DNA from 2 places in the Pusillimonas sp. SM2304 genome. Region 2 is predicted to be linked to the other one. Evidence: predicted binding sites of a transcription regulator. Region 2 holds the regulator's gene; the other holds the start of a gene.
The links. The regulator HrcA, encoded in region 2, represses chaperone genes, less so after heat shock. The targets are predictions, from matches to a motif close to TTAGCACTCNNNNNNNNNGAGTGCTAA.
Positions count from the first base shown of each region.

Region 1 (7,635 bases), on a different contig from region 2:
GCCGGGCAACGGCCTCGGCGTCTTCGCGGGTTTCAATGTGAATCAGGAGGACGAACTCATCGCCGCCCAGGCGCGCAACGGTATCCGCATGGCGCTGGGCGGTACACAAGCGGCGCGCCACTTCGATGAGCAGCAGGTCGCCCATATGGTGGCCGAAAGCATCGTTGACGGCCTTGAAACCGTCCAGGTCCATGAAGATCACGGCGAACCGGGCGCGCGGCCCGATCGCCTGGGCCAAGCGGTCGCGAAGCAGCAGCCGGTTGGGCAGTTTGGTCAGCGAATCGTGCAGGGCCAAGTGAGTCAGCTCGCGATTGGCGTGCGCCAGCGATTTGGCCAGCACCGCTGTGCGCGACTCCAGGCGCTGGTCCAGCACGGATATGATCAAGGCAATGGCCAGGACGCCCAGCGAGCCAAGGACGATCAGGCTTGCCAGCCATTCGGTCTGCAGCCCATCTTGCGCCGCGCCGCAAATGCTGCCGACAGGAAAGCGGGCGGCAGCCATGCCGATATAGTGCATGCCGACAATGCTTGCACCGATCAGCAGGGCAGCCGCCAGGCGCAACCAGCGGGCGTGGCGCTGCGTGGAACGCAGGATGTGAATGATATACAGCCCGACACCCGATGCCACGACGGCGACAGTGACCGACAGGGCCAGGAGCCAAGGGTTGTAATCGATACCCGGCTGCATCTGCATCGAGGCCATGCCGGTATAGTGCATGCTCGCGATGCCGCCGCCCATCACCAGGGCGCCGGTCGCCAGCAGGTGCATCGGGAGCCGGGAGCGCGCGGTCAGCCAGAGCGCAAAAGCCGAAGCGGCGACCGCAATAAACCATGACAGCAATGTAATGGCCGGGTCGTAGCCCATAGGCATGGGCAGACTGAAAGCCAGCATGCCCACGAAATGCATGGACCAGACACCCGTGCCCATGGCGCAGGCGCCTCCGGCCAGCCACCAGCGCGAGACACGATCGCGCGTCGAGGCAATGCGCCGCGCCATATCGATGGCGGTATAGGCCGCCACGACGGCCACGACAATCGACATGGCCACCAGAGCGGGGGCGTAAGTGCCTTGCATCATGAGAAGGGTATGTGTTTGGGAAGGGATAAAACGTTAACGACAGGCTTGCCCATTTATTAAGGGGCCGGGCTTGCAATGATTCCATCGCCGCCCTGTTGCGCGCCCCGCATGAGCGAAGCCCGCTGCATTATACTGATCCTGCGGCGCTACCCCTTCCCCCCATCACAGGACGCACACCCATGCCAGAACTGTCCAACCTGCTTGCATTTGGCCTGATTTCACTGGGCATGGTCCTCACGCCCGGCCCGAACATGATCTATCTTATTTCGCGGTCGATCTGCCAGGGCCGCGCTGCCGGGCTCATTTCCCTGGGCGGCGTGGCAATGGGCTTCGTCTTTTATATGCTTTGCGCGGCATTGGGCATTACCGCGCTCGTCCTGGCGGTTCCCTATGCATATGACGCATTACGCATCGGAGGCGCGCTCTATTTGCTGTACTTGGCATGGCAGGCGGTCAAGCCGGGCGGCCACTCGCCGTTCCATGTGCGCGAATTGCCCAAGGACAGCCCGCGCAAGCTATTCACCATGGGGTTTGTCACCAATCTGCTGAACCCCAAGATTGCCATCATGTACTTGTCGCTGCTACCCCAGTTCATCAGCCCCGCGGATCAAGCAAGCATACTCACGCAATCCCTGGTACTGGGCTTTACCCAAATTATGATCAGCATGAGCGTCAATGCCCTGATTGCCATCATGGCCGGCTCGATCGCGGTCTTTCTTGCCGGCCGGCCCGTGTGGCAGGTCGTGCAGCGCTGGCTCATGGGCACCGTCCTGGCCGGCCTGGCCGTGCGCATGGCTATGGAAGGACGGCGCTGAACGAAAAAATGGGACACCTGGAGGTGTCCCATAAAACATCCGCTTCAAAAGGGAGGGGAAGAGGAGAAGCCGAAGCGGATGATGAACGATGCCTCGCGCATCGTGATGCAAACACATCGCTCATAGGAAGTTAGTCAGGCCAACTGCGAATAAGTTCTGCTTCCGCCGACTTAAGGTGTAAAAAATTATATCTATGCGCTAATCCGCCAGCGCCGTACGCAGCTTCTTGAATGCCGCGGCTTCAATCTGCCTTACCCGCTCGGCCGATATGCCATATTCGGCGGCCAGCTCGTGCAAGGTTGCCCCGCCGTCATCCTGCAGCCAGCGGGCCTGCACAATATGACGCGAACGCGCATCCAGCCCGTCCAGGGCATCGGCCAGGCCGGCACCCTGCAAGGCATCGTAGGCGCGCCGTTCGAGCACGCGCGAGGGCTCTTGCTGCCCCTCGTCCGACAAGTAGGTGATAGGCGCGTAATGGTCTTCGTCGTCGTTGGGACTTTCCAGCGCCAATTCACGCCCGGACATGCGGACTTCCATTTCGGAGACGTCTTCGGGACGCACATTCAGTTCGCGCGCGATCTCGTTGACCTGCTCGGTGTCCAGTGTTTGCCCATCGGGGCGCATGCGGCGCAAATTGAAGAACAGCTTGCGTTGCGCTTTGGTGGTGGCCACCTTGACCAGGCGCCAGTTGCGCACAATATATTCGTGGATTTCAGCCTTGATCCAATGCACGGCAAACGACACCAGGCGTACGCCGCGATCAGGGTCGAAACGTTTTACCGCCTTCATGAGGCCAACATTGCCTTCCTGAATAAGGTCGGCATGCGCCAGCCCATAGCCCAAGTACTGGCGCGCAATGGAAACGACCAGGCGCAAATGCGAGGTGATCAGTTGGCGCGCGGCATCAAGGTCGGAGTCGTCGCGCAGGCGCTTGCCCAAATTCGTTTCTTCCTCTTGCGTGAGCATGGGCAGACGATTGACAGCGCTGATATAGGCTTCGATCGTGCCTAAAGCACCCGGATTCGAGATCGCCATGGCCAATTGATTGTTGGACAGGGCTAAAGATTGCGAACGATGAGTCATCAGACGAGGGATCCCCCTGAAAAAAGCGATGTTTATCATTATATTAGCACTCTGGATGGCTGAGTGCTAATACAAGAACATTTTGACACATGATATATCTGTAAGAGCCGTTTTTTGATGAAAAGTTCATGTCCAAAGCGCATTTTGGCTGTTTTTTTGGGCGAAAACCGTGTCATGTCAAAACCAGGCACGCCGCTGCCATAGCGACCGATCCGGGCGCTTCAGTGCGCAATAATGGCCCGCAGCATGTCGACCAGCCGGTCGGCGTGGTCGGCGTCGAGTTTGGACAACACGCGCCGCTGGTGCGCCAGCGCCTGCTCGCACAACCCACTGATCAGCTTCGCGCCTTTCGGTGTGATCGTCACCATGGTCTGGCGCCGGTCGCTGCGTGCCGTCTGCAGGCTGATATACCCCTGCGAGGCCAAGCCGGGCAGCACTTTGCTGAGCGTGGGCTGCTTGGTGACGGCCAGTTCAGCCAGCCTGCCGACGGTTTCGCCTTCGCCATCGATCAGGCTGCCCAGCACCCGCCACTCGGTGACTGTCAGGCCCGCTTTCCTGACCTCCACATGGAATTCCGCCGAAATTCGATGGCTCGCCTGCGCCAGCACCGACGCCAGGTAACGATGCACAAAACGAGTCGACCCATCAGCTTGCATGACAACATTCCTATATGCGGACAGAACCAGGCGCCCCGTGCGCCCTGGCGTATGCAAGTTTAATAGTAGCCTGCAAATGCCTGTTTCCGTACGTCGGACGCACCAATTTAATGGTAAGTACTTATACACAAGCACCTGTTCTGTATATTAAATTTTGCCTATACATGAATTTTCATGATTTTTATTGACGCGCTGTCGCTTGAAGCCTAAAGTATCTGGGACAAGCAAAAGAACAGACACAACATTGCGTCGTCCCGGAGGCAACATGGCAGAGCGTTCATTCAAGAAAGAGGTACAGCAGCTGCGTATCGGCGAAGGCCAGGAATTCCGGGGCGAAGGCATACTGGCCGTCACCAAGGGTTTGCTGCAATCGGGCGTGGGCTATGTGGCGGGCTATCAGGGCTCGCCCATCTCGCACCTGATGGACGTGCTGGCCGATGCGCAAGAGATCCTGGATGAACTGGGCGTGCATTTCGAGGCCAGCGCTTCGGAAGCCACCGCCGCGGCCACCTTGGCGGCGTCCGTCATGTACCCGATACGCGGCGCCGTCACCTGGAAATCCACCGTGGGGACCAACGTCGCCTCGGATGCGCTGGCCAACCTGGCGTCAGGCGGGGTCACGGGCGGCGCCCTGGTCATCGTGGGCGAAGACTACGGCGAAGGCTCTTCCATCATGCAAGAGCGCACCCATGCCTTTGCCATGAAATCGCAAATCTGGCTGCTTGACCCCCGGCCCAATCTGGAAAGCATGGTCAAGGCGGTGGAAGACGGCTTCCAGCTGTCTGAAGCCAGCAACACGCCGGTGATCCTGCAACTGCGCATACGCGGCTGCCATGTACACGGGCGCTTCACCGCCAAAGACAATCGGCGCCCCGCCATGACGCTGAGCCAGGCCATGGACCAGCCGGTGCGCGACACCAACCGCATTGTGCTGCCGCCCGCCTCGTTTCAGCACGAGCACGAGAAAATCAATGCCCGCTGGCCGGCCGCCGTCAGCTTCATCAAGCAGCACGGCTTGAACGAACATTTCCAGGGCGATCACGATGACCTGGGCCTGATCCTGCAAGGCGGACTCTACAACGGCGTGATCCGCGCCCTGCAATTGCTGGGGCTGGCCGACAGCTTCGGCAACAGCCGGATTCCGCTGTATGTCATGAACGTCACCTACCCGGTCATCGACGACGAGATCACCGCATTCTGCCGCGGCAAGAAAGCCGTCCTGCTGTTCGAAGAGGGGCAGCCCGACTATATAGAACAAAGCCTGCACACCATCCTGCGCAAGGCCGGCATCGCCACCCTGCTGTCGGGCAAAGGCTTCCTGCCCATGGCGGGCGAATATACGACCGCCGTGATGCGCGACGGCCTGCAAGGCTTCCTGGCCGAGCACAAGCCCGAGCTGCTGCCTACCCTGCCCGATACGCCCCTACCGGCCATGGACGTCCGGCAGGCCGCGCGGCCGCAGCCCAAGGACCAGCCCATCACCTTTCATCCCACAGTCAAGCCCGCGCATCAAGCTGCGCTGGCGCAAGCCGTGCCCGCCCGGCCCGCCGGCTTCTGTACCGGCTGCCCCGAGCGGCCGGTGTTTTCGGCCCTGACCCTGGCGCAGAAGAAGCTGGGCGAGCACCACATTGCCTGCGATATCGGCTGCCACCTGTTTTCCATTTTGCCGCCCTTCAACCTGGGCGCCACGACCATGGGCTACGGCCTGGGCGCATCCAGCGCCGCCGCCTTCAACGTGCCGTCATCCAAACGGGCCATTTCCATCATGGGCGACGGCGGATTCTGGCATAACGGCCTGGCTTCGGGCCTGGGCAATGCCGTCTTCAACAAGTACGACGGCGTCATCATCATTATCGACAACTATTATTCAGCGGCCACGGGCGGGCAGGACATTCTGTCGTCACGAGCCCGCAACGCCAACCGGTCCACCAACAACCCCATCGAAAAAGCGGTGCGCGGCGTGGGGGTCAAGTGGCTGCGCACCCTGGACCGTACCTACGATGTCGCCAAAGTGCAGGCCACCATCGAAGAAGCCCTGACGACGCCCGCCAAGGGCCCCAAGGTCATTATTGCCCAATCGGAATGCATGCTGAACAAGCAGCGCCGGGTCAAGCCGCTGTTCAACAAGGCCGTCAAAAGCGGCAAGCGGGCAGTGAAGGAACGCTTCGGCGTGGACCCCGATGTCTGTACCGGCGACCACGCCTGTATGCGGCTGTCGGGCTGCCCGTCGCTGACCATCAAGGACAGCGGCGACCCGCTGAAGGAAGATCCGGTCGCCCACGTGGACAACAGTTGCGTGGGCTGCGGCAATTGCGGCGAAGTCGCCCACGCCGCCGTCCTGTGCCCATCGTTCTACCGGGCCGATATCGTGCACAACCCCAGCCGGTGGGACACCTTCAAGGCCGGCATGCGTCAGCGCGTGATCGGCTACCTGCAATCGCGCCGCAGCACGCAGCTGAACCGCTATTCCCTGTAGGCTGCCATGACGACACCCATTGCATTCCATGCGGGCACACCCATCAAGATCGCCATTCTGGCCATGGGCGGGCAGGGCGGCGGCGTTCTGGCCGACTGGATCGTCGACATGGCCGAACACGCTCAGTGGTGGGCCCAGACCACGTCGGTTCCGGGCGTGGCCCAGCGTACCGGCGCCACCATCTACTACCTGGAATTGCTGCCCGAAAGCGCCGTGCAGGCCGCCGGCCAGGCCCCGGCCCTGGCCATGATGCCCACCCCCGGCGATGTCGATATTGTGATTGCGGCCGAACTGATGGAGGGCGGCCGCGCCATACAGCGCGGGTTGGTCACGCCGGCACGCACCACGCTGATCTCGTCTTCGCACCGCAGCTATGCCGTCTCTGAAAAGTCCGCGCATGGCAACGGTATCGCCGATCCCAATACCGTGCTGGAGGCAGGCCGGGAGGCCGCCAGGCGGTTTTACTGCTTCGACCTGCAGGCGCTGGCCGACGAGGCGGGCAGTGTCATCAGCGCCAGCCTGTTCGGCGCGCTGGCGGGCAGCGGCGCACTGCCTTTTGCGCGCAACGATTATGAAGCCACCATACAGCGCGCAGGCGTGGGCGTGGCCGCCAGCCTGAAGGCGTTCGGCCTGGGCTTTGACGCTGCCGCGCAGGCGCCCCGGACACCGCCTTTCATCGACACCGCCAGGCCGGTGGACAGCATTCCCGAAAAAGCCAGCCATCCAAAAGTGCAAGGGCTTCTGGACGACATCCGCCAGAACTTCCCCGCGCAGGCACAGCCCCTGCTGGTGGCCGGCCTGCGCCGCGCGCTGGAATTCCAGGACCTGCGCTATGCCCACGAGTACCTGGACCACATGCACGACGTCCGCGCGCTGGATGCGCAATTTGGCGGCGCTCCGAAAGACTGGGCGCTGACGACGGCGGCGGCGCGCTACGTGGCGGTCGCCATGGCCTACGACGACGTCATCCGTGTCGCCGACCTGAAAACACGGGCTGCCCGCTTCGAGCGGGTACGCAAGGAAGTGCGCGCCGCGCCCGGCCAATTGGTCTACACCACCGAGTACATGCATCCGCGCCTGGACGAAATATGCGGCACCCTGCCGGCGGGACTGGGCCGCGCCATCGAGCGTTCGCCACGGCTCAGCCGCTTTCTGAGCCGTTATTTCCGCAAAGGGCGTTTTTTGCGCAGCGGCACCCTGAGCGGCTTCCTGATGCTGTACACCCTGGCCGGCATGCGCCGTTTCCGCCGGCGCACCCTAAGGCACCAGATCGAGGCCAGGAGCCTGGCGCAATGGCTCAAGCTCATGTCCGACACCGTCCATCATGATTACGACCTGGCGGTCGAGGTCGTGAACTGCCGGCGCCTGGTCAAAGGCTATAGCGATACGCACGAGCGGGGCAACAGCAAGTACCAGCGGCTCAGCCTGGCGGCCAGCCAGTTGCTGGGCCAACCCAATGCGGCCGCCCGCTTGCATGCGCTGCGCGAGGCGGCCCTGGCCGACGACCAGGGCGACAAGCTCGACAGC
Region 1 is NZ_JAVLUJ010000001.1:792,434-800,068, forward strand. It holds gene RE432_RS03685 (EAL domain-containing protein) at 1-1,078, opposite strand, end outside; gene RE432_RS03690 (LysE family translocator) at 1,258-1,893, shown strand; gene rpoH (RNA polymerase sigma factor RpoH) at 2,092-2,976, opposite strand; gene RE432_RS03700 (MarR family transcriptional regulator) at 3,198-3,632, opposite strand; gene RE432_RS03705 (indolepyruvate ferredoxin oxidoreductase subunit alpha) at 3,898-6,108, shown strand; gene RE432_RS03710 (indolepyruvate oxidoreductase subunit beta family protein) at 6,115-7,635, shown strand, end outside.
Region 1: the regulator HrcA is predicted to act here: its motif matches at 3,020-3,046, upstream of rpoH (RNA polymerase sigma factor RpoH).

Region 2 (7,635 bases):
CGCTTGAAAGCCATACGATGCTGCTATATGGCATTTGCCCCAATTGCTCGCCTAAGCACGCCAAGTAAGCAAAAAGCGACACCAAAAGAAAAAGGCCGATTTTTACGTCGGCCTTATTTTTTGCCAGGCTGGCCTTGGGTCTAGCCGGTGCTGGCCAGCATTTCGCGCGCGTGCTTGCGCGTGGTGTCGGTAATTTTCAGGCCGCCCAGCATGCGTGCTACTTCGTTGACACGGCCCTCGGGGCTCAGGGGCTCGATCTGCGACAGGGTGCTGGCGCTGGAAGTAGATTTCCTGACCTCGTAATGATGCGCGCCCCGCGCGGCCACCTGCGGCAAGTGGGTCACGCACAGCACCTGGTGGCGTTCCCCCAGTTCGCGCAGCAGTTGGCCGACGACCTCGGCCACAGCGCCTCCGACACCGGTGTCGACTTCGTCGAAAATCAGGGTGGGGACCCGGGCCGCCTGGCTGGCAATCACGGACAAGGCCAGCGATATGCGGGCCAGTTCGCCGCCCGAAGCCACTTTGGCCAAGGGTTTGGGTGTCGTGCCGGCATGCCCCGCCACCAGAAACTCAACGGTTTCGTTGCCGCTTGCGCTGGGCGGGCAGGCCGACAGGCCGACGTCGAAACGGCCGCCTTTCATGGCCAGGGTTTGCATGGCGCCGGTCACTTGCTCCGACAGTTTTTTGCTGGTCTTGCGCCGCGCCTTGCTCAGTTGCCCGGCCAAGTCTTGGTACTGGGCTGCGGCCTCGTCCACCCGTTTTGCAAGCGCTTCGGTGTCGGCGGCGGCCTGGCTGGCATTCAGCTGTTCATGCAGGCTTTCCTGCAAGGCCGGGAGCGCTTCGGGTTCGGTCTTGAATTTCCGGGCCGCATCGAAGATGGCCGACAGGCGCTGCTCGGCCTGCGCCAGCCGGTCGGGTTCGAGCTCGAGTTTGTCCAGGTAACTGTTCAGGTCAGAGACGGCTTCGGCGGCCGAGATGCGGGCCGATTCGATCGCATCGTAAATGCCTTGCAACTGCGTATCGTGACGCAATTGCTGCTGGACCGCGTGGGCGGCGGCGTTCAGGGCTTGCAGGGCAGCGCCTTGCTCGTCGTCCAGGGCGGCCAAGGCCTGCGTGGCGCCATCGAGCAGCGCTTGCGCATGGGCCAGCCGATGGTGGTCGCTGCTGAGTGTTTCCCATTCGCCCGCTTGCAGGCCCAGCCGCTCGAGTTCGGCCAGTTGCCATTCGATCTGCTCGCGTTCCGCCTGCAAGGTGGCGGCGTTGGCCAGGGCGGCGGCCAGGGTTTTTTCAGCCTGCTGCCAGTGCTGCCAGGCCTGTTGTACCTGCCGGGACAGGGCCAGATGGCCGCCTTGCGTGTCGAGCAGTTCGCGCTGGCTGGCGGTTTTCAGCAGGCTTTGGTGGGCATGCTGGCCATGGATGTCGACCAGTTGTTCGCCCAGTTCGCGCAATTGGCCCAAGGTGACCGGCAGGCCATTGACGAAGGCGCGGCTGCGCCCTTGAGTGTCGATGACCCGGCGCAGGATGAGCGCGTCGTCGGCGTCGAACTCGTGTTCGTGCAGCCAGGCATGCAGGCTGGCCGGGGGCTCGAAGACAGCCGAGATATCGGCGCGTGCGGCGCCGTCGCGCAGGACGGAAGCATCGCCGCGGGCGCCCAGGGCCAGCGACAGGGCGTCGATGAGTATGGACTTGCCCGCCCCCGTTTCGCCCGAAAACACGGTAAAGCCCGTCTCGAACGGTATCTCTGCCTGATCGACAATGACGAAGTCGCGTATATGCAGGGATCGCAGCATAGGTTTATTCAGTCTCGTCCGAAGGCTGGGGCATGTGATTCCAGTACAGTTTGCGGCGCAAGGTGGAAAAGAAACTGTACCCGGTGGGGTGGATGAAGCGGACCGCATGCTGGGCCCGGCGCACGTCGATGCGGTCGCCCGGCTGGCATTCGGACCAGGTCTGCATGTCGAAGTGGACGCTGGCGCCCGATTCGACCCGGCCCAGGGCGGTGATGGTCAGGCTCAGTGTGCCGCTGTCGGGCAGCACGATGGGCCGGTTGGACAGGGTTTGGGGGGCGACCGGGACCAGCAGGATGGCGTTCAGCCTGGGGTGCACGACCGGGCCGTTGGCCGACAGGGAATAGGCGGTGGAGCCCGTGGGGGTGGCGACGATCAGGCCGTCGGCGCGCTGGCTGTACATGAAGACGCCGTCGAATTCGACATGGACTTCGATCATCCCGCCGCGGCCGGCGCGGTTCAGCACCACGTCGTTCAGGGCCAGGCCTGAATACATGGTTTCGCCGTCGCGCACGACGCGGCCTTCGAGCAGGACGCGGTCTTCGGCGTTGTAGTTGCCGTGCAGGACGCTGTTCAGCGCGTCGTTGGCGCTTTGCAGCGGGATGTCGGTAATGAACCCCAGGCGGCCATGGTTGATGCCGATCAGGGCGACATTGTTGTAGGCCAGTTGGCGGGCCGCGCCCAGCATGGTGCCGTCGCCCCCCATGACCACGGCCAGGTCCGCCTGCTGGCCGATTTCCTGGTATGAGGCAACCGTGTGTTCGGTGATGCCCGTGTTGCGGGCGGTATCGGTTTCGATAAGCACCTTACAGCCTTCAGCTTGCAGCATGCCGGCGAGCTTGCGCAAGGGCGCATCAAGGCCGGTATCTTGATATCGGCCAATGATTGCGATGGTTTTGAAGTGCATAAGGCGGACACCTTCTTAATTGATGGAATAATACAGACTGATTGATTATATTGTTCCTGAGAACGGATGGCTGTAGGTATAAAAACCCGTGTCCGCAACATTACACATAAAATGGCGTCATGGATGATAGAGCCAATGCGCTTTTAAAAGCGCTCATAGAAAAATATATTGCCGATGGGCAGCCTGTGGGGTCGCGCACATTATCCAAAATGTTCGACCTGTCGCCTGCGACCATCCGCAACGTCATGGCCGATCTTGAAGATCTGGGCCTGATTCATAGCCCGCATACCTCCGCCGGCCGGATTCCCACCCCCAAGGGCTATCGCCTGTTCGTGGACCGGCTGCTGGCGGTGCAGCGCTTCGAAGTCCTGCCCAGCCAGGTCCGCCAGATATTGCCTGCCGCCGAGCCGGGCCGGGCGGTCACGGCGGCGGCGACGCTATTGTCCAACCTGTCGCAGTTTGCGGGGGTCGTGCTGGCGCCCAAGCGGGCCCAGGTGTTTCGGCAGATCGAGTTCATCCGCCTGTCCGAAAAAAGAGTCTTGCTGATTATTGTCACGCCCGACGGCGATGTGCAGAACCGTATTCTGTTCGTGTCCCGGGATTATCTCGAACAGGAACTGATCGAGGCCAGCAATTTCTTCAACCAGCATTTTGCGGGCATGTCTTTCGAGCAGGTCAGGCTGGCCATTACCGACGAGCTTTCCTCCCTGCAGGCCGATATTTCACGGCTCATGCAGGCGGCGGTCGAAGCGGGCACCGCGACAGCGGACTCGGACGAATCCCTGGTCATTTCCGGCGAAAGCAAATTGCTGGACATCTCCGAAATCGCCTCCGACATGGATAGGCTGCGCCGCATGTTTTCCCTGTTTGAAAAGAAAACCGACCTGTTGCAGCTGCTGGACGTATCCAGCCGCGCCCAGGGCGTCCAGATCTACATAGGCGGCGATTCGCAGTTGGTTCCCATGGACGATGTATCGGTCATTACCGCGCCCTACGGGGTGGATGGCACGGTGGTGGGCACGCTGGGGGTCATCGGCCCGTCGCGCATGTCCTACGAGCGTGTCATCCCCATCGTGGATATCACGGCGCGCCTGCTTTCCAACGCACTCAGCCACAATCAGCTCTAAGGGCGGCCGCCTTCCGGTGTGCCGCCGGCCGTGCTGCGTCCGCCACAATAATCAGGTCCTGTCATCTATGTTCAAGTTGTTCGCTTCACCTTATTTGCCGGAGCCGGCCGATCCGCATGCCTTCAGCACCGAGCCGCCGCCGCGCGATCCAGGTCCGGCCGGTGTCCTGCTGGTCAATCTGGGCACGCCTGACGAGCCCACCGCAGGGTCGATTCGGCGCTATCTGGCGGAGTTCCTGTCCGATCCGCGCGTCATCGAGATTCCGCAGTGGCTGTGGCAGGTGATTTTGCGCGCCTTCATCCTGACGCGCCGCCCGCAAGCGCTGGCGCCGCGCTACCGGGAAATCTGGCTGGAGCAGGGCTCGCCCTTGCTGGTCTGGAGCCAGGCCCAGGCGCAGGGGGTGCAGCAGCATCTGGCGGCCCAGGGCAGGGACGTCCGGGTGGAGCTGGGCATGCGCTACGGCAATCCGTCCATCGCCAGCGCCATTGACCGGCTCCGGGCGGCCGGTTGCCAGCGGATTCTGGTGGCGCCCATGTATCCGCAGTATGCGGCCAGCACGACCGCCACCGCCGTGGACCGCGTGGCGTCCCACGCCGCCGCTTTGCGCGACCAGCCCGAGTTTCGCTTTATCAAGCGTTATCACGATGATCCCGCCTATATCGGCGCGTTGGCCGGGCAGGTGCGCAATTATTGGGCGCAGCACGGCAAGCCGCAGCGCCTGTTGCTCAGTTTCCATGGCTTGCCGCGCCGGACCGTCGAGCAGGGCGATCCGTACTATCGCGACTGCATGGAAACCGCCGCGCTGCTCAGGCAGGCGCTGGGGGCGGACGGCGGCCTGGTTCACGTGGCGTTCCAAAGCCGTTTCGGCGCCGAAAAATGGCTGGAACCCTATACCGAGCCCACGCTGCGGCAATGGGCGCGTGACGGCATCGGGCAGGTGGACGTCATGTGTCCGGGCTTCCTGGCCGACTGCCTGGAAACCATGGAGGAAATCCAGATGCAGTGCCGCGATGCTTTCCTGGCCGAGGGCGGGCGGCAATTCCGGTACTTGCCCTGCCTGAATGACGACGCCGATTGGACGGCCGGTTTTGCGGCGCTGATTGGAAAGCACTTGGCGGGCTGGGTGTAAACTGGCTCGTTAAAGGCGCGTTTTGCGTGGTCTTGAAATGGGGGCGGCTGCCCCCATTTTTATGGAATTGCATAGTTCAGATGTGGAGATTTTTTATGTCGGCACCCCAAGAGCCCCGGGATACCAAACAGCAAGACCCGTCGGTCGATACTTCCGAGCAACTGGAAGTCAACCAAGCGCAAGAAGCATCAGGCGATGCCGACGCGCAGGCGTCCGGGCAGCAAGTCCAGGCCGAGGCCGAAGAAGACTGGGCCACTTTGCTGTCCGAGTCACAGGAAAAAGTGGCGCAATATCATGAAGAGTTGCTGCGCGCCAAGGCCGAAACCGAGAATATCCGCCGCCGCGCCCAGGAAGACGTGGCCAAGGCCCGGAAGTTCGGTACCGAGTCGTTTGCCGAAAGCCTGATTCCCGTTCGGGACAGTCTCGAGGCCGCGCTGGCGCTGACCGACCAAACGGCAGAAGCCTGGAAAGAGGGCGTAGAAGCCACCTTGCGCCAGCTCAATAGCGCGTTCGAACGCAATCTGTTGAAAGAAGTGGCGCCCGCCGAGGGCGACAAGTTCGATCCGCATGTGCACCAGGCGATTTCCTCGGTGCCGTCCGGCCTGCCCGAAGGCACTGTCGTCCAATTGCTGCAGAAGGGCTACACCATTGCCGATCGCGTATTGCGCCCGGCGCTGGTGATGGTGTCGTCGGGCCAGCCCGCCGCGTAAAGCGCCGTTTCAGGTTTTGGGGCGGCCAGGGCTGTTTTTAGCTGAAAAAACACGGTTTTTGGCCCAAAAACCCGCTCCAGCGCACAAGAAATACAAAATTTGCAGGGTCAAGGCTTGAAATCGCAGCGGCGGGCCCCAATTAAGAACCATCAGGCAGTTTCCACAAATTCAAAATTTTTAGCAGGATATAGATATGGGCAAGATTATCGGTATTGACCTGGGTACGACCAACAGCTGTGTGGCTGTCCTGGACGGCAGCAGCGTCAAGATCATTGAAAATGCCGAAGGCACACGCACCACGCCTTCCATCGTGGCTTATATGCAAGACGGCGAGATCCTCGTCGGGGCCCCGGCCAAGCGCCAGGCGGTCACCAATCCCAAGAACACGCTGTACGCCGTCAAGCGGCTTATTGGCCGCAAGTTTGACGAAAAGGCCGTGCAGAAGGACATCAACCTGATGCCCTATGGCATTGTCAAGGCCGACAACGGCGACGCATGGGTCGAAGCGCAAGGCAAGAAGCTGGCGCCTCCCCAAGTGTCGGCCGACGTGCTGCGCAAGATGAAGAAAACGGCGGAAGACTATTTGGGTGAAGAGATCACTGAAGCCGTCATTACCGTCCCCGCTTACTTCAACGACAGCCAGCGCCAGGCAACTAAAGACGCCGGCCGCATCGCAGGCCTGGACGTCAAGCGCATCATCAACGAGCCCACGGCGGCGGCGTTGGCCTTTGGCATGGACAAGACCGAAAAGGGCGATCGCAAGATTGCCGTCTATGACCTGGGCGGCGGTACCTTCGACGTATCCATCATTGAAATCGCGGACGTCGACGGCGAGAAGCAATTCGAAGTGCTGTCGACCAACGGCGATACCTTCCTGGGCGGCGAAGACTTCGACCAGCGCATCATCGACTACATCATTGCCGAGTTCCAGAAGGAAAGCGGTGTCGATCTGTCCAAAGACGTGCTGGCCTTGCAGCGTTTGAAGGAATCCGCCGAAAAGGCCAAGATCGAGCTCTCCTCGGCGCAGCAGACCGAAATCAACCTGCCGTACATCACGGCCGATGCGTCCGGTCCCAAGCACCTGAACCTGAAGATCACGCGCGCCAAGCTGGAAGCGCTGGTCGAAGAGCTGATCGAGCGCACCATCGAGCCTTGCCGCATCGCCATCAAGGACGCCGGTGTCAAAGCCTCTGAAATCGACGACGTCATCCTGGTCGGCGGCATGACCCGCATGCCCAAGGTCCAAGAGAAGGTCAAGGAATTCTTTGGCAAGGAGCCCCGCAAAGACGTCAACCCCGACGAGGCCGTCGCCGCTGGCGCCGCCATTCAGGGTTCGGTGTTGTCGGGCGACCGCAAAGACGTGCTGCTGCTGGACGTGACCCCCTTGTCCCTGGGTATTGAAACCCTGGGCGGCGTCATGACCAAGATGATCCAGAAAAACACCACGATCCCGACCCGGTTCTCGCAAGTGTTTTCCACGGCCGACGACAACCAGCCCGCCGTGACGATCAAGGTATTCCAGGGCGAGCGTGAAATTGCCGCCGGCAACAAAGGCCTGGGCGAGTTCAATCTGGAAGGCATTCCGCCTGCGGCGCGCGGCACGCCTCAAATTGAAGTGACCTTCGATATTGACGCCAACGGCATCCTGCACGTGTCGGCCAAGGACAAAGGCACAGGCAAGGAAAACAAAATCACCATCAAGGCCAATTCGGGCTTGAGCGACGATGAAATCGAACGCATGGTGAAAGATGCCGAGGCCAATGCCGAGGAAGATCACCGCATTGCCGAGCTGGCGCTGACCCGCAACCAGGCCGATTCCCTGCTGCATTCGACCCGCAAGTCGCTGGAAGAATATGGCGACAAGCTTGAAGCGGCCGAGAAGGAAGCCATCGAAGCGGCCCTGAAAGAGCTCGAAGAAACCTTGAAGGACGGCGACAAGGCCGCCATCGAGGCCAAGGTCGAGGCGCTTTCCACG
Region 2 is NZ_JAVLUJ010000002.1:252,037-259,671, forward strand. It holds gene fur (ferric iron uptake transcriptional regulator) at 1-68, shown strand, start outside; gene recN (DNA repair protein RecN) at 141-1,790, opposite strand; gene RE432_RS10190 (NAD kinase) at 1,795-2,694, opposite strand; gene hrcA (heat-inducible transcriptional repressor HrcA) at 2,814-3,821, shown strand; gene hemH (ferrochelatase) at 3,889-4,950, shown strand; gene grpE (nucleotide exchange factor GrpE) at 5,046-5,660, shown strand; gene dnaK (molecular chaperone DnaK) at 5,854-7,635, shown strand, end outside.